DNA from 2 places in the Ruminococcus sp. SR1/5 genome. Region 2 is predicted to be linked to the other one. Evidence: predicted binding sites of a transcription regulator. Region 2 holds the regulator's gene; the other holds the start of a gene.
The links. The regulator HrcA, encoded in region 2, represses chaperone genes, less so after heat shock. The targets are predictions, from matches to a motif close to TGTTAGCACTCNNNNNNNNNGAGTGCTAACA.
Positions count from the first base shown of each region.

Region 1 (10,728 bases), 190 kb from region 2:
TAAATAATGAAATACTCATGGTGAAAGTGGATTAAAGAAAATGTGATGAGAGCATTCATGAGTAAGTAGCGAAAGCGGATTGCGAATGTCCTATTTATATAACGTACACGAATGTAAATGGATATCTGATCCTGAATCTCACCTATAAATCCGGTGAGCAGATGGAGCAACTTGGCAAGTATAGGCCGGAAATATAAAACTGTCGCTGGGGTACTGATCTATCGTGCATAGCGTGTCCAGTTCCGAAAGCGGCAGCGTTTCAAAGGATGTTTCCCAGCCACGCTGACGCTTCCTTTCCCGGAAGTAGTCAACGGCTTCATGGTACAGTACCAGCTTGCAAAAATGGTCAAACTGGCAGCGCCTCCCGTGGGCCGCCATGCCTTTAACTGCTGGGAATGACAGAAAGAAAGCAGCGGCCTTGATTTCTCAAAACCGCCACCAGTGAATATAAATTAAGCGTGAAAATGGGTCTGCCCAGCAGCGTTTTTTTCTTTTCTGCCGCTGGGCAGATGTTTTTTCTTTAGATACATGATAAGAGGAATTTTTGAAGATTCCATAAAGATTTGAAAAATGGACGGACATAAAAGACGTCCATTACACTATCGGAAAATCAGCAAGGAAGTTTCATAGTAACCTTTGCGCCGCCGGTTTCTTTTGAATTTTCTAAAATAAGCTGACCATTATGTTGTTCCATAATCGAATTTGTAATATATAGACCCATACCAAAGTGTAACTTTGAATTGCGGCTTTGATCGCCCATATAGAACCGTTCCTGTGCGTGGCATAATGCCTCTTTAGAAAACCCCGTTCCCTCGTCTGTGACTGAAATTTCCACGAAACCGTTGTTACTCTGAACATCCACATAAAGCGTTCCGCCTTGCGGGGAGTAGTCCAGCCCATTACTGATAACATTCATAATAGCACGTTCTATCAGCACCCTATCAAATTTCAGCATTTGAGGGAGTGAAACAGTATTCATTTGCAGCCGGATTTCTTTTGTCCGGCATAGTGATTCCATATAACCGAACAAGTGCTGCATGAACGCTGGCAAGTCTATACTTTCAATATGGAGCTGATAACCAACCGCCGCCCGTGATATATCAATCAGGGTTTGAATATATGACTGCATCTGGCCGGAGCTTTCCACGACGTAACCAGCGTATAATCGTTGCTCATCATCAAGATTTGTTTCTGTGAGTAAATCAGCATTTCCTTGAATAACCGTCAGAGGCGTTTTCAAATCATGGGCAAGCGCGGCGATTTGCTCTTTCTGTGTCTGTTCGGTGTTCCATTGCCGTTCTAACGAAATTTTCAGATTATCTTTCATATCTGAAAAAGATGCAAGGACATCTTCAAACTCTTTGATTTTGGCGTGTCCTACTTCAAAATCAAGGTTTTGCTTTGAAACCTCCGCAGTTGCTTCAAAAAGCGGGGTCAGTTGTGTACGCAGGTTCTTAGCAAATCTGGCGGTCAGTATGATAATGACCAGCAGCGAATTTACAGCCATCAGGATAAACACAAGCGTGTCAGGAGATGGAAAATATTCCGGTAGCCATGACACTGTAAATTGAGAACCAATATAATACCTTAAAACGCAAAATTCGTTTTCCCGGACAACAAGTGCAAACTGCCTCCCCGTAGCATATTCAATATATTCTCCCTTTGCGTACAGCAGGGCAATTTCTTTTTCATCATCGTCCATATTGCTGTAAAGCTCATTAAAGTTCTTGTCCAGAATTAAGTAGCCGCATCCCTGTGGAATCACAACCTTTGTAATATCCGGGGCAATCGTCAGCGTTGGAATGATCTTTTTTACCTGCAATTCACTTAGATTTGCTCTTGTAGCTAATCCAGCATTTACAGCAAGTCCCTCCAAACCAAAAGGGACAATAATTGCCGCTACCAGCATGACAATGAGGGAGATAGCAAACTGGCGAAACAATATTTTCAATGTAGGTTTCTTTTTCACTCCCATTTATATCCTATCCCCCATACGGTGCTGATCGGACTTATTTTGAAATGCTCCAATTTCGCACGAATATTTTTTATATGCGTTGAGATCGTAGAGTTATCGCCTATTCCATCAAACCCGAAAACGGCTTCATAGATTTGTTCTTTTGTAAAAACCTGTCCCCGGTTTTTCGCAAGGTATTCACAGATTGAATACTCGCTTTTGGTAAGGGGAACCGGCTGTTCTGAAACATACAGTACCTTTGCGGAAAGGTCAAATCTTATATCAGGCTCAAATGAAAGTGTGCTGTGATGCTCCCTTTTTTCTCTGCGTAAATGTGCCGCGACACGGGCGCGAAGCTCCTGAATACGAAAAGGTTTCGTAATATAATCATCCGCACCGATGCCCAATCCAAACAATATATCTTCCTCTAATGTCTTTGCGGTCAGAAAGAGAATCGGGCAGTCTACCATATTCCTGATCTGTTTGCAAAACTCAAACCCGTCTGTGCCAGGCATCATCACATCCAAAAGAATGAGGTCATAGAAATGCAGCTTTTTGATGTCTACATCATCCGCATTTTGACAGACTGTTATCAAATATCCATCTTTCCCCAAACTGTTCTTAATCAATTCCAAGATAGAAACTTCATCGTCAACTACAAGTAAGTGGGTCAAAAAATCACCTCCCGCCCCATTATACCACATTGTCGAGGTTACTCATCATTATTTTTAATGTCAGCTTTCCGATATTCATTGTTGATATTTACAGCTACGGCATTGCTTATATCCACATCCACAATACTGTAAACGTAGCCGAAACTGAAATCTTCCCCCGCCACATTTTTGAAGCGTTTCGATACCTGCCCGATTTCTTCTTGCAGTTCTGACATTTCAAGACATTCATCCGTTATGGTATATGTCAGGCCGTTATATGAAATTTCATCATAGTTTGCGGCGTTCAGCTCATAATACGGCAGAGATTCATTTAACGCCTTATTTTTATCGGCGGTATCGCGGAGCGCACCGCAGGCCGATAAGCATATAAGACTTACAAGCACAATTACCACGGCAAACAGGCACTTTTTATTCACTGTTTTTACCTCCCTCCCAACCATGAAACCAAACCAAACTGGCAATCAGCAGACAAACAGTGCAGCATACAGAAATAATCATACCGCTGAAAAAATCGGTTTTTACCTGTGCATACAGTTGGGGGCTATCCCATGCAAGCACAGTGTAATCCATAGCACGAACGCCCCAGGCCCAGGGAATATATTTCCATGTAGCGTCACCAAGCCCTGTTATCATAAGGGCAGCTATTAAACTCCCTGCAATTCCCAATCCCATAGATGCACCTTTTCCGAAGCTCATTCCCACAAACAAATGAATCAGGTAAATGGGAAGCGTGGTAATCAACAATAGAATCCCTGCTTTCAGGTAAAGGCTTGCCGGAGCATCCCTATATAGTGCAGCGAATGTTCCTAACGCTAAAAATGTTGCGCCAAAAGCACAGATCATCAGAAAACCAAGTTTACCAATATACGTTGCCATGCGAGATGGGATTGTTCCCAACAAAAGCTGATAATGCCCGGCCTGATTTTCAATCTGAACAACCAGGCCCACAATAATGCCGATCAGAAACGGGAACGCAACGGCCAGCACTTCCAGATAGGCACTGATTTTGGTTGCCAGTTCCCATCTGGATATATGATAGTAACCCGCAAAAATCGCCGCACATATAATCGGAATCATGCTGTGCATATAGAGCAAAATGCTATGTTTACACTTCTGATATTCTGCTTTCCAGCAGCGAACCACAGATACCATAGTTACCCCACCTCCTTTTTCTCAAACCATCTTGCAGTTAAAAATGACAGCGCCGCAAACCAGGCCAGCGAAATGACCAATACAAGTATAATCATCCAAAATGCCATTGCCGTACTCTGATCTGCAACCGGCTCACCATTAGGCAAAATACCTAACACGGAAATCATAAGATGCGGCACCCAGCTATACGGGCAGATCATCCACAAAGAGGTTGTAGCCGTGAAAATCCCTAAAACGCTTCCAAGTCCGGCATTAAGAATAACCGTGACAAAGATACCAACTTTTTTTGATAACCATAAGCACAGCGGAACTTCCCATAGGCTTGCAATGACAATACAAGCTGTTCCGGCCGCAGCCTGGCAAATTCCGATTGTCAGGGGAATTTCGTTGATAACTAATATTGCAAAACCGCCCAACAGATTTAGCGCCAGGAAAATGAAATTCCCCACACAGGAGTAAATACCGGCCACTCCAATTTTTGCTTTCCAGACTTTGTTCTGCGAAACAGGCAATGAAGCAACGGCACGATATTTTAGTTTGCCATTATCCCGCTGTTCAATCAAGGCACAGGTGAGCGTAAGGAATCCAGGATAAAGCAGGTTATACCACCAATTATAAGAATTGAGCTGGAACCAAAGAGGGGCAAAAAAGTTCATAAGCGCAGTTACAAACGGGGCCAGAACGATCAGCGTTTTTGTGAAAGTTCTCTTATGCTTTAGGTTCTCTGCCTGAATATATGCCATCTCCATTTAATATCCCTCCTTACCATTTCTGCGAATAACATCCATAAAGAGTTGTTCCAAATCTTCACCGGCGCGAAGCTCTCCCTCATATCCAAGGACGCCGCCAGCAATGATACCCACATGATCTGCAATCTGCTGGACTTCTGACAGAATATGGCTGGACAAAATAACTGTAATCCCTTTGCAGGGAAAAGAGCGAATTAACTCTCGAAGTTCCTCAATCCCTAAAGGGTCAAGGCCGTTAGTCGGTTCATCCAGAATCAAAAGCTGGGGACTGTTCAGCAATGCAATAGCAATACCAAGCCGCTGCTTCATACCAAGAGAAAACTGCCCGGCCCGTTTCTTGCCGGTATTCGTGAGCTGGACAATTTGCAATACCTCGTTAATTCGTGCATCGTCCAGGCCGAGCAATGTAGTTCTGACTTTGAGATTTTCGTATGCAGTCAGATTTTCGTAAAGCGGGGGCATCTCAATCAAAGCAGCGATATGCTCCAGATCATTCCGCTTCCACGGGTGGCCGTCAAACTCGATGCTTCCCGATGTGGGGCGCAAAATGCCGGTGAGCATTTTTAAGATCGTGGATTTGCCAGCCCCATTCGGCCCCAGCAGACCATAAACCGAGTTGCGCCGGATGTTCAGTGACACATTGTTTACCGCCATTTGCCCCTTGAAATTTTTGCAGAGGTCAGTCGTTTTCAAAATCATATCCATATAATCAAGTCCTTTCTTTGATTCTACGGATAGCATACCGGGCAATTTTGAAGATTTCATAAAGATTCCCGAAAACAGAATATGAACAATACACCGTAACCGTGGAGCATATCGCAACAAAGCACCAACCTACGCATTTAGGGCCTTAAAAAGCCCTATATTTCAAGGTTTTTCCCGCATAGTCGGCGGGGTATGTGAGTGTTTTATCCTATCCCCGTCAATACTGGGTTCTAAATGCGTAGGAACAGGCAAAAAGAAAAGACGCCGGACGCAAGCGGCCACATGGCCGCCGCGCCCGGCGTCTGCTGTTATTTATTCGTTCTCGTCTGTGAAATAGAATTTCTGGCTGTCATAGTCAGAATCCGTCATACGTTTCAGCTTGGAAAGGGTCTGCTGGGCCAGCGTCCACATATCCCCGTCCATACCCGGCATGGCTGCGGTGATCTTGCCTATCGTCCTGCGTCGGTCTGCGTTGTGGTACATACAGATCAAATTTTCTTCTTCCACGATAAAGTGCATCATTCCTCATACCTCCAATTCATTTTTCTTGGTTCTGGCCGCCGCCTTTTTCGGGCTGGTGGCCTGTTTGCTGTCGGCAAGCTGCTTGCGGATAGATGGCCGGGGCTTGCGAATACTCACATCACGGCGCTCATCTTTGTTAATCATGGCATATACCCCGTGTCGGTCTTTTATGCTGGTAAAGCACAGGGACTTATAGGGCAGCATGGCAAAGAGCCGGTCATTGTCCTTGGTGGAAGCCAGTGCGTCAAAGTGCGGTGAGATCTCCACCATAAAATGTGTCTTGTTGGGGCTGTTGGGCGCGGACAGATCTTTCAGCTTATCCACGATGCGCCGGGCCTCGGTTTCAATCCAGCTGTCATGCAAAGCCGTAACGTGGGCTTTGAAGTCGCCGGGGACGGCCCGCCCCCGGCTGTGCTGCTCCTGCCGTAAAGCCTCCTGCAGCACAGCCGGGTCATGGGGCTGGGCCTCATACCGCAGGAAATTTCCCAACACCCGGTCAGGGCTTCCGTCAAAATACTGGCCATCCGGGATGTCACGGGTTCCATGCTCATAAAAGAGCCGGTTCACGCTCACCGGCTGGGAGGCTTCAACGACGTGCCGGAAATGCTGCTGATAGTCCAGCTCATAGAGATTACCCCGGATGGTGCCGCCCTGTGTGCCGGTCAACTCCACCGCATGGATGCAGTAGATGCACTTACAAAGGAAAAAACGATTATTATGATTGCCCACAGATTAAAAACAGTCAGACATGCAGACCAGATTGCGGTTGTTGAAAAAGGAAGAATTGCACAGCAGGGAACACATGAGCAATTAATGAAACAGGAAGGTATTTATAAGAGATTTGTGGATGCAAGGCAGCAGGCGGTAAGTTGGAAACTGGTGCACTGAGAAATAATCCACAGTTGGTGAATATCCAAATTGAATTGTCTGAAAGAGATTTAATTTAAGTTTCGCTAAGTTTCACTTATATAGGCAGAATGAGGGATATTCAATAAAGTAATATGAAAAAAGCACTGAAAACCGTTGGATTGATATGCTCCCCATATGGTAGACAATGGAAATATCCAAAAATCTATCATATGAGGAGCATATTTTTATGTCTAGGAAACAGTATAGTAAGGAGTTGAAACTTGAGCTCGTAAAGAAACACCTTCCAATAAAAGAGCATAAAGGGCTAAAGGCGGAAATTAGTTTTTCATTTTACGGTTGCAAAAAATAACACAAAAATTAGCACTCACCTCTTGACAGTGCTAACAAATAGTGTTATAGTTCTCCTAGAACAAGAAAAAAGCACAGCATTTCCGGTATGCGAATATTGGAAATGCTTTTCATAGAATAGGAGGAAAGCCTATGAATATCAGTAAATTTACACAGAAATCCGTACAGGCTGTCCAGGATCTTGAAAAGATTGCTTATGAATATGGCAATCAGGAGATCGAAGAGGAACACCTTCTGTATGCCTTGCTGACACAGGAGGATAGCCTGATCCTCAAGCTGATCGAGAAGATGGAAATCCAGAAGGAATATTTTATTGACACAGTTAAGAGGGCACTGGATGCCAGAGTTAAGGTTTCCGGTGGAGAGCTTCGATTTGGTCAGTATCTGAACAAGGCACTGGTCAGTGCAGAGGACGAAGCGAAGGCTATGGGAGATGAGTATGTATCGGTTGAGCATCTGTTTCTTTCCATGCTGAAGAATCCAAGCCCGAGCATGAAGAAGCTATTCAATGAATTCGGAATCACCAGAGAGCGTTTTCTTCAGGCATTATCTACAGTCAGGGGAAACCAGAGAGTTGTCAGTGACAACCCGGAGGCAACCTATGATACCCTGAATAAATACGGTGAGGATCTTGTGGAGAAGGCGAAGAATCAGAAGCTTGATCCGGTGATCGGCCGTGATATGGAGATCCGGAATATTATCCGTATCCTTTCCCGTAAGACCAAGAACAACCCGGTTCTCATCGGTGAGCCTGGCGTTGGTAAAACAGCAGCCATCGAGGGACTGGCACAGCGTATTGTGGCAGGAGATGTACCGGAAGGTCTTAAGAATAAGAAGATTTTTGCCCTGGATATGGGTGCGCTGGTTGCAGGTGCCAAGTATCGTGGCGAGTTTGAGGAACGTCTGAAAGCGGTACTTGAGGAAGTGAAAAAGAGCGAAGGACAGATCATTCTGTTTATCGATGAGCTTCATCTGATCGTGGGTGCAGGTAAGACAGACGGCGCCATGGACGCAGGAAACATGCTGAAGCCTATGCTTGCCAGAGGTGAGCTGCACTGTATCGGTGCAACAACTCTGGATGAGTACCGCCAGTATATTGAGAAGGATGCTGCACTTGCCCGTCGTTTCCAGCCGGTTATGGTAAATGAGCCGACAGTGGAAGATACCATTTCCATTCTCCGTGGTCTGAAGGAAAGATATGAGGTATTCCACGGTGTTAAGATCACAGACAGTGCATTGGTTGCAGCTGCCACACTTTCACACAGATACATTACAGACCGTTTTCTCCCGGATAAGGCAATCGACCTTGTTGATGAAGCCTGTGCGCTGATCAAGACGGAGCTGGATTCCATGCCGACAGAGCTGGATGAGCAGAGACGTAAGATCATGCAGCTGGAGATTGAAGAGTCTGCCCTGAAAAAAGAAACTGACAACTTAAGTAAAGAGCGTCTGGCTGATCTGCAGAAAGAACTTGCAGAGCTGAGAGATACTTTTAATACCCAGAAAGCTCAGTGGGATAATGAGAAGCATTCCGTAGAGAAGCTTCAGAAATTACGTGAGCAGATCGAGGATATCAATAAACAGATCCAGAAAGCAAAACAGAATTACGATCTGGAGAAAGCAGCAGAGCTGCAGTATGGCGAGCTGCCGAAGCTTCAGCAGCAGCTGGAAGTTGAGGAAAAGCAGGTTAAGGAGAGTGACAGAAGCCTGGTACATGAGGCTGTCACAGATGATGAGATTGCTCGTATCATTTCCAGATGGACCGGTATTCCGGTAACCAAGCTGACAGAAGGTGAGAGAACCAAGCTGCTGGGCCTTGAGGATGAGCTGCACAAACGTGTAGTAGGACAGGATGAGGGTGTTCGTCTTGTAACAGATGCGATCCTTCGTTCCAAAGCCGGAATCAAGGATCCCACAAAGCCAATCGGTTCATTCCTGTTCCTCGGACCAACCGGTGTTGGTAAAACAGAGCTTGCCAAGACTCTGGCTGCCACACTGTTTGACGATGAGCAGAATATGGTCCGTATCGATATGAGTGAGTACATGGAGAAATATTCCGTGTCCCGTCTGATCGGAGCGCCTCCAGGATATGTCGGATATGAGGAAGGCGGACAGCTGACAGAGGCCGTTCGAAGAAAACCGTACAGTGTTGTTCTTTTTGATGAGATCGAGAAGGCTCACCCGGATGTATTCAATGTACTTCTGCAGGTACTGGACGATGGACGTATCACGGATTCACAGGGACGTACGGTTGATTTTAAGAATACGATCCTGATCATGACTTCCAACATTGGTTCTCCGTACCTTCTTGACGGTATCGACGAGAAGGGAGATATCAAACCGGAGGCACAGGAACAGGTTATGAATGATCTTCGTGGTCATTTCCGTCCGGAATTTCTGAACCGTCTGGATGAGATCATCATGTTCAAGCCGCTGACCAAGGATAATGTAGGTAAGATCGTAGATCTTATGGTCAAAGAGCTCAGCGACCGTCTGGCTGACCAGGAGCTTTCTCTGGAGCTTACAGATGCTGCCAAACAGATGGTAGTGGATAACGGTTATGATCCGGTTTACGGCGCACGTCCTCTGAAGCGTTATCTCCAGAATTATGTGGAGACACTGACAGCCAAGAAGATCCTTTCCGGTGATGTACATGCCGGAGATACCATTGTGCTGGATGTGAAGGACGGAGCGTTTACCGTCAGCACGAAGTAAAAATAACTCCATAAAGTTATGATAGATTGACAAGGAAAAGAACTGTCGGTTCTGATAGAAATCCATTTCAGGATGAAAATCGGAACCAGGCAGTTCTTTTTTGGGGACAAGGAATGGAATATTTTTATCAGATACTGAAGAAATAAAAAATCCTGAAAAATTTTTTTACTGGCTCTTGACAAAAAATAGAATTGGTAAGATAGTAAATCTGATATTTCAGATCAGACAGCTATCCAGCAGCATCTGGGATATTGGATAAATATCAGATAAAAGGATGGAAACAGATTATGATACCAAAGGACCCGGTAATGCTTTTAAGTTACGTAAATACACAGCTGCGGGATTTTTACAGATCCCTGGATGCCTTCTGTGAGGACAGAGGACTTAACCGGAAAGAACTGGAGGATAAGCTTGACATGATCGATTATGCTTATGATCCGGCTGTGAATCAGTTTGTATAAGAAAATCAGGAACAGAAAGAAGTACCCGTTTCGAATAAAAAACGAAGCGGGTATTTTTTTTGCGAAAAAATAGGAAAAACAGCAGAAAATAAATTAGCTTGACAAATTAATTAATAGATTTCAGGTGGAAATTAAAGAAGCTGTAAATCTTAAAAAAGTGTAAAATTCACAAAAACCAGTTGCATTTTTTGTGCAGATGTATATTATATATAGTTAGCCGACTAATTAAAAAAGAAGATCACTGCTTCGTATATCATTAACAAAGAGCAGGTGTCTGATCGGATGAGAGAGGAGTGACAGCGTGTTTTGTAAGGAGGAAGATGAGAAAGAAAGGCAGAGCAGCTTTTTATCTCTGTTTATGAAGGTAGACCGTTATTTTATGACGAAATGCTTTGGTCAGATGCAGGAGCTTGGGATTTATCCGGGACAGATACCGGTTCTGGGGCTTGTGTCCGGAAGGGATGGCCTGAGTCAGCGGGAAATTGCAAAGATCCTGCATATCAAGCCGCCTACGGTAAATGTATCGATACAGAGACTGGAGAAAGCAGGCTTTCTTTATAAGAAACCGAATGAAAAGG
Region 1 covers NC_021014.1:3,252,852-3,263,579, reverse strand. The annotation lists gene CK1_RS16360 (cytidylate kinase-like family protein) at 1-7, shown strand, start outside; gene CK1_RS16355 (sensor histidine kinase) at 611-1,975, opposite strand; gene CK1_RS16350 (response regulator transcription factor) at 1,966-2,628, opposite strand; gene CK1_RS16345 (NisI/SpaI family lantibiotic immunity lipoprotein) at 2,667-3,044, opposite strand; gene CK1_RS16340 (lantibiotic immunity ABC transporter MutG family permease subunit) at 3,037-3,780, opposite strand; gene CK1_RS16335 (lantibiotic immunity ABC transporter MutE/EpiE family permease subunit) at 3,783-4,529, opposite strand; gene CK1_RS16330 (lantibiotic protection ABC transporter ATP-binding protein) at 4,530-5,234, opposite strand; gene CK1_RS16325 (transposon-transfer assisting family protein) at 5,547-5,753, opposite strand; gene CK1_RS16320 (hypothetical protein) at 5,760-6,422, opposite strand; partial or broken gene CK1_RS16315 (ABC transporter ATP-binding protein) at 6,438-6,644, shown strand; gene clpB (ATP-dependent chaperone ClpB) at 7,107-9,689, shown strand; gene CK1_RS16305 (DUF4250 domain-containing protein) at 9,977-10,150, shown strand; gene CK1_RS16300 (MarR family winged helix-turn-helix transcriptional regulator) at 10,452-10,728, shown strand, end outside.
Region 1: the regulator HrcA is predicted to act here: its motif matches at 6,982-7,012, upstream of clpB (ATP-dependent chaperone ClpB).

Region 2 (10,728 bases):
TTGAGAGGAACTGTATCGTATACAGTTCCTCTTTTTTCATGCTTTCAGAATCCTTCTGTTCTCAATGAACTCCCTTTTCCTGATATATCGGTAATTCCAGGGAACCTCTGCAGCGAGGTTCCCTGTTTGTTTTTTCTTATCTAAAAACGGATCACTGAATTTCAATGATCTCTGTGGTATTCAGAGCCGTTTCCATAAGCTCATCGATCTTCTCAGAAAGCTTCTGCTCAGAACGGCGGATCACCTTAAGATTCGGCTTTGTTACAGGATGTTTCGCTACAAAGATGGTACAGCAATCCTCAAACGGCTGAATAGAAGTCTCAAAGGTATCGATCTTTCTGGAAATACGGACGATCTCCTCTTTATCAAAGCCGATCACCGGACGATATACCGGAAGTGTGCAGACTTCATTTGTAGAAGCAAGGCTCTGTAAGGTCTGGCTTGCAACCTGTCCGATGCTCTCACCTGTGATAAGTCCGAGACAACGGTCTTTTTTAGCGAAATGCTCGGCAATACGCATCATATATCTTCTCATGATAATAGTAAGCTCATCATGAGGACACTGATCATAAATATAAAGCTGTATATCTGTAAAGTTAACTACATGGAGACGGATCGGTCCGCTGTATTTGGCTACCAGGCGGGCAAGATCCACTACCTTCTGTTTTGCGCGCTCACTGGTGTAGGGCGGTGCATGGAAATATACCGCATCGATCTTAACACCACGTTTTGCGATCATATAGCCGGCAACCGGACTGTCGATCCCACCGGAAAGAAGAAGCATGGCTTTTCCGTTTGTTCCGATGGGCATTCCGCCCGCGCCCGGAATGGTCTGGGAATATACGTAAATCTTGTCACGGATCTCAACAGAAAGATCCAGCTCCGGATGATGAACATCTACACTCGCCTCCGGGAACGCATCCAGGATACGTCCGCCAAGCTCAGCACTGACTTCCATGGAGCTGATCGGATAGGATTTCTTTGCGCGGCGTGTCCAGACCTTGAAGCTTCCGTTAAAGTCCGGATGCCACTGCTTCATATAACCCACAACATCTTCGGCAAGCTTCTCAAAGCCCTGTTCTTCATAGATCATAACCGGGCAGATGCCTACAATACCGAATACATGCTGCAGCGCATCTACAGCCTCATCGTAATCATAATTCTCCGGGCAGAATACATAAACTCTTCCCTGCTCTTTTTTTACTTCAAAATCTCCCTCGATCTTGGAGAGTGCGATCTCCATCTGATGTACGAGAGCATCTTCAAAACGATAGCGGTTTTTTCCCTTAAGGGCAATTTCCGCATATTTGATCAGAAATGCATGTACTAACATAAAAATCCCTTTCTTCTGTATTCTCTATCGACGTGCATACCTGCGCAGCATCGGAATTGTTTTTCCCAGTGCTTCCAGGCAGTAATCTACCTCTTCAAAGGTATTTTCCTCACAGAAGCTGATGCGAACGGTACTCTCCACATCCGCTCTTGAAAGTCCCATAGCTGTCAGTGTTGCACTCGGTTTTCTCTTATGACTGGAGCATGCACTTCCTGCGGAAATATATACTCCGAATTCTTCCAGTGTATGGAGCAGGACTTCGCTTCGGACTCCATGAAAAGTCACGCTCATGATGTGCGGTGCCCCTTCTCTTAAAGGCATTCCGTTGATGGTGATGTCTCCAAGCTTTGAAAGTCCCTCTGCCATCCGTTCTTTCAGGTCATAAAGGTGCTGTATTTTTTTATCAAAATCCGTATATACCATCTCTGCGGCAACGCCAAGGCCTGCGATCCCCGGCACATTGTCTGTTCCGGAACGCATGCCGTTCTGCTGTCCGCCTCCAAGGATCTGCGGCTGTACTCTTACTTTTTCGTTAATATAGAGAAAGCCTACGCCCTTTGGTCCATGGATCTTGTGGCCGCTCACAGAAAGAAGATCGATCCCCAGCTTTTTCGGATAGATACGATACTTTCCGAATGCCTGGATGGCATCTACATGAAAAAGTGCTTTCGGACTTTTTTCATGGACAAGCTTTCCGATCTCTTCTACCGGCATCACGGCTCCCACCTCATTGTTCACGTACATCACAGACACCAGAATGGTATCCGGACGAAGAGCTGCTTCCAGTGCATCCAGCTTTACAACTCCCTGATGATCCACAGGAAGAATGGTCACCTCATAGCCCTGTTCCTTCAGATAAGCAAAAGGCTGGGCCACTGCTGCATGCTCTACTGCAGTTGTGATGATATGGTTTCCCATACGCTTATTGGCTTCCACACCACCGATGATAGCAAGGTTATCCGATTCTGTTCCACCGGAGGTAAAAAGAATCTCTTTTTCATTCACTTTCAGTAATTTTGCAAGGGTCTGGGCACTTCTGCGGACATAATTCTCCGCTTCCATTCCCTTTTTATGCATGGCAGAAGGATTTCCGAAATCTTCTGTCATGGTTTTGCAGACAATATCCTTTACTTCATCGAAGCATCTCGTTGTCGCGGAATTGTCAAAATATGCTTCCATAGTTTATTCATCCTCCAGTTGAAACATCAGAACAGAAAGTACTGCGAGTCCCGCAGTTTCTGTCCGTAAGATCCGGTGTCCCAGGGTGATGGGTTTCGCACCGGCTTCCATGGCATCTGCCACTTCCTGCTCTTCAAAACCACCCTCCGGGCCGATAAAGACACCGATGCTTTTTCCCGGTTCGATCGACCGGATCAGTTCTTTCGTCTCTTTCATTCCCTTTGCAAGCTCATAAGGGATCAATAGAACGTCCAGTTCTTTTGCATAGACAAGGGCTTCTTTAAAGGTCATCACAGAATGTACCTCCGGCACCAGCATACGCTTGGACTGTTTTGCCGCACTTTCTGCGATCTGCTGCCAGCGGGATACTTTTTTTCTGCTTTTTTGTTATCCAGTTTTACCACGCAGCGCCTGGTTGAAACAGGAACTACGGAATATGCTCCAAGCTCTACTGCCTTCTGGATGATCAGCTCCATCTTATCAGCCTTCGGCAGTCCCTGAAAAAGATAAATACGGTTCTGCAGCTCATAATCCGGCTCCTGTACATAGAGGATATGAAGCAGGACTTCATTCTCCCCTGCGTTTTCGATCACACAGTGATATTCTTTTCCTTATCGCTGATCCATAGCTCCTCGTCTTTTTCATACGGAGCACATTGACAATATGATTGACATCATTTCCTGTGATACGGATCTCATGTCTGTCCCTGTCGATCTGATGAGGTTCCACAAAAAATCGCTGCATGAGATCAGTCCTTTCTTGCTGTCACAGATACCCACTCGCCCTGATGAGTCACCTCAACAAGAGTCAGACCGGCGTCTTTTACAGCCTTCACCACGACATCCTCCTTTACATCCAGAATGCCTGATGTAATGTAGTAAGCGCCTTTTTTCATCTGTGCAACGATCACCGGAGTCAACGGTACCAGAACATCTGCCAGGATATTTGCAGTTACGATATCATATTTCTCATATCCGACCTGTTCCTGAACTTCTTTGTCATCGATGATGTTTCCGATCATCATGTCAAAGGATTTCTCCTCGATCTGGTTGGCCTCCTTGTTCTCAGATACTGCCGGAACTGCACAGGGATCAAGGTCTGTACCAACCACATGACCTGCACCAAGCTTCAGTGCAACGATCCCCAGGATTCCACTTCCGGTTCCCACATCAAGGATCTCCATTCCCGGCTTCACAAATTTCTTCAGCTGACGGATCACAAGCTGTGTGGTCTCATGCATTCCTGTACCAAAGGCAGTTCCCGGATCAATGTGGAGGATCATCTTGTCCTTATCTTCTGCCTTCACTTCTTCCCAGGACGGTACGATCAGAATGTCGTCTACATAGAACTGATGGAAGTACTGTTTCCAGTTATTGATCCAGTCCTTGTCCTCTGTCTGGGATTCTGTGATGGTTGCCTCTCCGATATCCACAAAGCTTCTCAGATCCTCCAGTGCAGCCTTCACATCTTTCAGGATTGCCTCGGTATCCGCATCCTCTTCCAGATAGAAGTTCAGATATGCGATCCCGTCATCTGCTGGTCCTTCCGGCATAATATCCACAAACATCTGTGCCTTATCCTCATCGGTCAGCGGCTGCTTGTCCTGGATCTCCACACCTTCAATTCCCACCTCGGCAAGTGTACAGATCACAATATCCTCTGCCTCTGTTTTTGTCTTAAGTGTAAAACGGTTCCATTTCATATTTCTATATCTCCTTATGCTGTATACACATTTACGGATTTCTTTTCCTGTCTGTTGCCTGTTTTCCTGAAAACGGGCACTTCTTTTAATATACACGAATACAGAAAAAAAGAAAGAGGCATTTTGTGCCTCTTTCCTGTTTTCACTTTATTTATTCCTCAAACATTTCCTTAACTTTCTCACGGAAACCTTTTTTCTTCTTTTCGGTTTTTTCGGAAGTCTCGGATGTGCTGTCCTCTGACGGACGGTTTCCACATGCCGCATCAAAAGCTTCCAGAGCTTTCTTTGCTTCCTCATTGAGATTTGTCGGAGTCTGGACTACCAGGGTTACATAGTGGTCACCACGAACATTCTTGTTACGTAATGACGGAACACCTTTGCCCTTCAGGCGGATTCTTGTATCTGTCTGTGTTCCCGGTTTCACCTCATAGGAAACCTCACCGTCAACGGTATTAATACGCATCTCACCGCCAAGTGCAGCCTGTGCAAATGTGATCGGAGCTGTTGAAAAGATATTCATATCCTGTCTCTGGAAGATCGGATGACGGGCTACATTTACCTCAACCAGCAGATCTCCTCTCGGACCGCCGTTGGTTCCCGGCTCACCTTTTTCACGGATACGGATGCACTGGCCATTGTCGATACCGGCCGGTACAGATACCTGGATCTTCTTTCTGGAAGAAGTATATCCGGTTCCACGGCAGGCACTGCATTTGTCCTTGATCACCTTACCGGTTCCGTTACAGTCCGGACAGGTCTGAACATTACGTACCATACCAAACATGGACTGCTGGGTGTAAACGATCTGACCCTGGCCTTTACATTTCGGACATGTGACCGGTGATGTTCCAGGTTTCGCTCCGGTTCCGTGACATGTGGTACACTCATCCTTCAGAACGATCTCCAGCTCTTTCTCGCATCCGAAAACCGCTTCCTCAAAAGTAATGTTCACACGTGCACGAAGGTTGGCACCCTTCATCGGTCCATTGTTGGCCCGTCTGGTTCTGCCTCCGCCGCCGAACAGGTCTCCGAAGATATCTCCGAAGATGTCTCCCATATCCGCACCGTTGAAGTCGAATCCACCAAAGCCGCCGGCTCCGCCTCCGCCGCCGTTTTCGAATGCTGCATGACCAAACTGATCATACTGTCTTCTCTTGTCGGCATCACTTAAAACGGAGTAAGCCTCTGTCGCCTCTTTGAACTTCGCCTCAGCCTCTTTATCACCCGGATTTACATCCGGGTGATATTTCTTGGCCAGCTTACGATATGCTTTTTTAATGTTGCGTCGTCGGCGTTTTTATCCACACCTAAGACTTCATAATAATCTCTTTTATCAGCCATTGTAATTATTTCCTACTTGTCTTAGACTTCCTTGTAATCAGCATCTACAACATCATCGCCGTATCCTGCTTCATTTCCGCCCTGAGCACCAGCGTTTCCGCCCATGTTGCCCATATCCGGTCCCGGACCAGCCTGACCCTGAGCTCCCTGAGTCTGCTCATACATCTTGGAGAACAGCTTCTGAGCGCTCTCCATCATCTTCTCCTGTGCAGCCTTGATGTCTGCAACCTGAGAATCAGTAAGCTCCTGAGCATTTGCTGTCTGTGCAAGAAGATCTTTCAGTGCATTGAGGTCAGCCTCAACACTTGCTTTATCGTTTGCGTCAAGCTTGTCGCCAGCTTCTTTCAGTGCATTCTCAACCTGGAATACCATGGAGTCTGCATTGTTTCTTGTGTCGATAGCCTCTTTACGTTTCTTATCCTGAGCCTCGAACTCAGCTGCTTCTTTGACAGCTTTGTCGATATCGGAATCGGACATATTGGAACCAGCTGTGATTGTGATGTGCTGCTCTTTACCTGTTCCAAGGTCTTTAGCGGATACATTAACGATACCGTTGGCATCAATATCAAATGTTACCTCAATCTGCGGAACTCCACGACGTGCTGGCGGGATTCCATCCAGACGGAACTGGCCGAGGGATTTGTTGTCTTTCGCGAACTGACGCTCACCCTGTACAACGTTGATATCTACAGCTGTCTGGTTATCTGCTGCTGTGGAGAAGATCTGGCTCTTCTTTGTAGGAATTGTAGTATTTCTCTCGATCAGACGAGTTGCGATACCACCCATTGTCTCGATGGACAGTGACAGTGGGGTAACATCCAGAAGAAGGATATCACCGGCACCTGCATCACCTGCAAGTTTACCACCCTGTACGGAAGCACCAAGTGCAACACACTCATCCGGGTTCAGGTTCTTGCTTGGCTCTTTGCCAGTTAACTGTCTTACCTTATCCTGTACAGCCGGGATACGGGAAGAACCACCAACCAGAAGTACCTGGCCAAGCTCGGAAGCTGTGATACCTGCATCAGACAGTGCACGGCGAACCGGCTCTGCAGTCATCTCTACAAGATCATGTGTCAGCTCATCAAATTTAGCTCTTGTAAGGTTCATATCGAAATGCTTCGGTCCCTCAGCTGTAGCTGTGATGAACGGAAGGTTGATGTTTGTTGTTGTTGCAGAAGAAAGCTCTTTCTTAGCCTTCTCAGCTGCCTCTTTCAGTCTCTGAAGAGCCATCTTATCGTTGCTTAAGTCTACGCCCTCTGTTCTCTTGAACTCGGAAAGCATGTAATCTGTGACCTTCTTATCAAAGTCATCTCCACCAAGACGGTTGTTACCAGCTGTGGAAAGAACCTCGATAACACCATCACCGATCTCGATCACGGATACATCGAATGTACCGCCGCCAAGGTCGTATACCATGATCTTCTGCTCTTTCTCATTGTCAAGACCATATGCAAGAGCTGCTGCTGTAGGCTCGTTGATGATACGTTTTACATCAAGACCTGCGATCTTACCTGCATCTTTGGTAGCCTGACGCTGAGCATCGTTGAAGTAAGCCGGAACTGTGATAACTGCCTCTGTTACTTTCTCACCAAGATATGCCTCTGCATCCTTTTTCAGTTTCTGAAGGATCATTGCGGAGATCTCCTGTGGAGAATATTTCTTGTCATCGATGGTTACACGGTAATCGGTACCCATCTCTCTTTTGATAGAGGAGATCGTTCTGTCTGCATTTGTAACTGCCTGACGTTTTGCAGGCTCACCTACCAGACGCTCTCCTGTTTTTGTGAATGCTACAACGGATGGTGTTGTTCTTGCGCCTTCTGTATTTGCGATAACTGTCGGCTGTCCACCTTCCATTACGGCTACACAGCTGTTTGTTGTACCTAAGTCAATACCAATAATCTTTCCCATGATTTTTTCCTCCTGTTTTAGTCTGTATCTGTTAAAATAAAGTTTGTTGTCAGTTAGTTCGCAACCTTTACCATACTGTGGCGTACTACGAAATCCTTGTAGGTGTAACCCTTCTGGAATTCTTCCACCACGATGTTCTCTCCAACCTCTTCATCCTCCACATGCATCACTGCATTATGGAAATCCGGGTTGAATTCCTTTCCCACTGCTTCGATCGGCTTCACACCAAGCTCATCCAGTGTTGTGGTAAGCTGCTTGTAGATCATTTTCATTCCATCTGCAAAAGCATCGCCTTCCTGTGCCTGTGCAAGACCTCTTTCGAAGTTATCCACAACCGGCAGGATCTTTTCAACGATCTCTTTTGCTCCGATGATGTACATACTGGATTTTTCTTTTTCCGTTCTTTTACGGAAATTGTCAAATTCAGCCATGGTACGCTTCAGGCGATCGGTAAGTTCCTCCACCTTCTGCTCAGATTTATCTTTTTTCTTCTTTCCGAAGAAGGAAGTTTTTGATTTTTCTTCTTTTTTATCCTCTGAGGCAGCTTCTTCGCCTGGAGTATTGTTTTCTTCCTCCGGCAGATCTTCTCCCTCCGGTGTCAGGTTTTCTTCTTCCTGATCTCCGTCAGTTACGGGGATTTCCTTCTCCGCTTCCTGCTCTTCGGATGTTTTCTTTGTTTCCTCCGACACTTTTTTTCTACCGCCTTTCTAAGTTTTCTTCTTTTTCAAAACGTCATCCAGATGATTCTTCAGTTCCTTCAGACTGTCCACTACATTCTCATAATCCATTCGTTTGGGACCGATGATCCCGATGGTTCCGTACATTCCGTCTCCCAGTTCATATCTGGCAGTTACAATGCTGCAGTCCTTCATGGTCTGGATTGGCATCTCATCACCGATGTAAACCTGGATTCCTGTATTCTCTCCATCTGACATCTGTTCTTTTACAAGATCGGCAAGTTCATGCTTCTCCTCAAATGCGGAGATCAGCTCCGTTGCCTTCTCTTTATCGGCAAGCTCCGGATACTTGAAGATGTTAGTTGCACCTGAAGTATAGATCTCCATATCTTCCTCTTCCACATGAATGGTGGCTGCCACTGCATCCAGAACCGTTGCCACCACACCGCTGTGGCTGCCTGCCTGTTCCTTCAGTCTGGCGATCATCCCAAGGTTGATATCCTGGATCGGGATCCCATTGAGATTGGTGTTAAGAAGAAGATTCAGTTTCAGGATCGTCTGGTCGTCCATTTCCTCATCCAGATTGATGATCTGGTTCCGGACTGTGTTGTTGTCACTGACAACCACTGCCACAAGCTGAAGCTCGCTCATCCTCGACAGCTGGATGAACTTGATCTTGTTGCCGCTGTACTGCGGAACGGAAACCATGGTAGCATAGTTGGTATTGGAAGCAAGAACCTTCGCAACCTTCTTAAGCACCTTATCCATCTTATCTGTCTTCTCAATGATCAGATCTCGCAGCTCTGCGACCTCCGCTTCCTTCTCCTTCATTAGCTCATTGACGTAAAGTCTGTAGCCCTTATCTGAAGGAATCCTTCCTGCTGAGGTATGAGGCTGGACGATATAGCCCATATCTGTCAGGTCTGACATTTCATTTCGGATCGTTGCGGAACTGACATTGAGATCCGCATACTTGGAAATGGTCCTGGAACCAACCGGTTCTCCGGTTTCCATATAGGTCTTGATGATTGCTTTTAAGATTTTTTGCTTGCGCTCATTCAACACCTCTTCCATGAATCCATCTCCTTTCCTTTTTATTCTTTCCTGACGGATGTTGATTCTTTTTTATATCTGTTAGCACTCATTTTAGTGGAGTGCTAACATCTACAGTCTTTAAGATATCACCATGTAAAATATTTGTCAATATGTTTTGAAAAAAAGTTCTTATTTTTTCGCAACAAAAAAAGCATCAGTACGATGCTTTTTTGTAATACTGGTCTATGCATTTCTGTGCCCCGGCAAAAAATTCCGCTTCTGTTTTCTGTCCCAGCACATATTTCTGAAATTCCGTACCCATAGCCGAAATAGCTTCTATGGAATCGGCACACAGTGGTCTTGCTTTCAGCTTATAATCTTTCAGATATTGCCGGATCATTTCAATGCCATCCAGATCAAAATTCTTATCCTCGATCACATCCAGTCTTGCCGGACACATTTTGGTCAGCTGTCCGTAATTTTTGCTTGCCTCATATCCGGACACATACTGAAGGAACTTCAGAGCTGCTTCTTTATGATCAGAATTTTTATTCAGTACATACTGCCAGGTTGCGATATTGGTCACCTTCTTGGCAAATTCCGGCAATAGTGCCATATGGATCTTATCTTTTCCATATACGCCTGCATTCTGAAAGGTCCTCAACGCACCGGTATACATGAACATACATCCATACTGGCCGTTTATAAATTTTTCATTCAGCTGATCATGCTGGTCGATCAGATTCTCCTCTGATATCATCCCTGTATCCAGCATTCGCTTCATATATTCTGCCGCTTCTCTGGTTTTCGGATTCGTCCAGTCTGTATAATCTCCTCCGAAAAAATTGACATACTCGCTGATACTGTTATATATGTAGGAAATCTCCCATGCATCCCCGTATGCATATTTTCCCGTATTCTGAAGCTTTTTCTGAAGGATCTCAAGATCACTGAGACCGGAGAGTCTGTCCAGACCAGCCTGATCCAGCAATTCCTGATTCACCCAGAATGCCATGATATCCATCCTGAACGGTACCGAAAAAATATGTCCGTCTGACATGCATATTTCTTTCAGGTATTCCTGCAGAAAATTCGCCGCTGTCTCCTCTGTCATAACCGTATCTTCCAGCGGAAGAAGAAATCCCTTATGTTTAAATTCGGATATCATCTCATCATTTACTGTGATCAGATCAACAGAATCATCTCCTGATGTCAGAAGAGTTGCTATTTTGGCCTGGCGATTGTCCGCATTGGCCGGACATTTTTTCAATATGGATCTTTATTCCAAGATCTTTTTCCGCCTGGCTGATAAAAGAATCAAAGCCTTCTGTGCCTGCATCCACATGAAGGATCGTCAGTTCCTGTCTGTTCTCCGGCACAATATCAGATGCAGCCTCCTTCTTCTGGACTCCACATCCTGTCACTGCCAGAGCCAGGGCAAATACCCCGCAAAATACCTGTTTTTTCAATCTCTACCACCCTTTTTATCTGGGCCATCTATCCTCTTTTGACATCAACGGCTGGAACGGTGCATGAGGAAGTGTCTG
Region 2 covers NC_021014.1:3,066,540-3,077,267, reverse strand. The annotation lists gene thiI (tRNA uracil 4-sulfurtransferase ThiI) at 152-1,333, opposite strand; gene CK1_RS15445 (cysteine desulfurase family protein) at 1,358-2,512, opposite strand; partial or broken gene CK1_RS15440 (RsmE family RNA methyltransferase) at 2,516-3,105, opposite strand; gene prmA (50S ribosomal protein L11 methyltransferase) at 3,261-4,214, opposite strand; partial or broken gene dnaJ (molecular chaperone DnaJ) at 4,366-5,555, opposite strand; gene dnaK (molecular chaperone DnaK) at 5,577-7,469, opposite strand; gene grpE (nucleotide exchange factor GrpE) at 7,523-8,158, opposite strand; gene hrcA (heat-inducible transcriptional repressor HrcA) at 8,177-9,220, opposite strand; gene CK1_RS15410 (ABC transporter substrate-binding protein) at 9,396-10,451, opposite strand; gene CK1_RS15405 (hypothetical protein) at 10,381-10,650, opposite strand; gene CK1_RS18935 (glycoside hydrolase family 172 protein) at 10,666-10,728, opposite strand, start outside.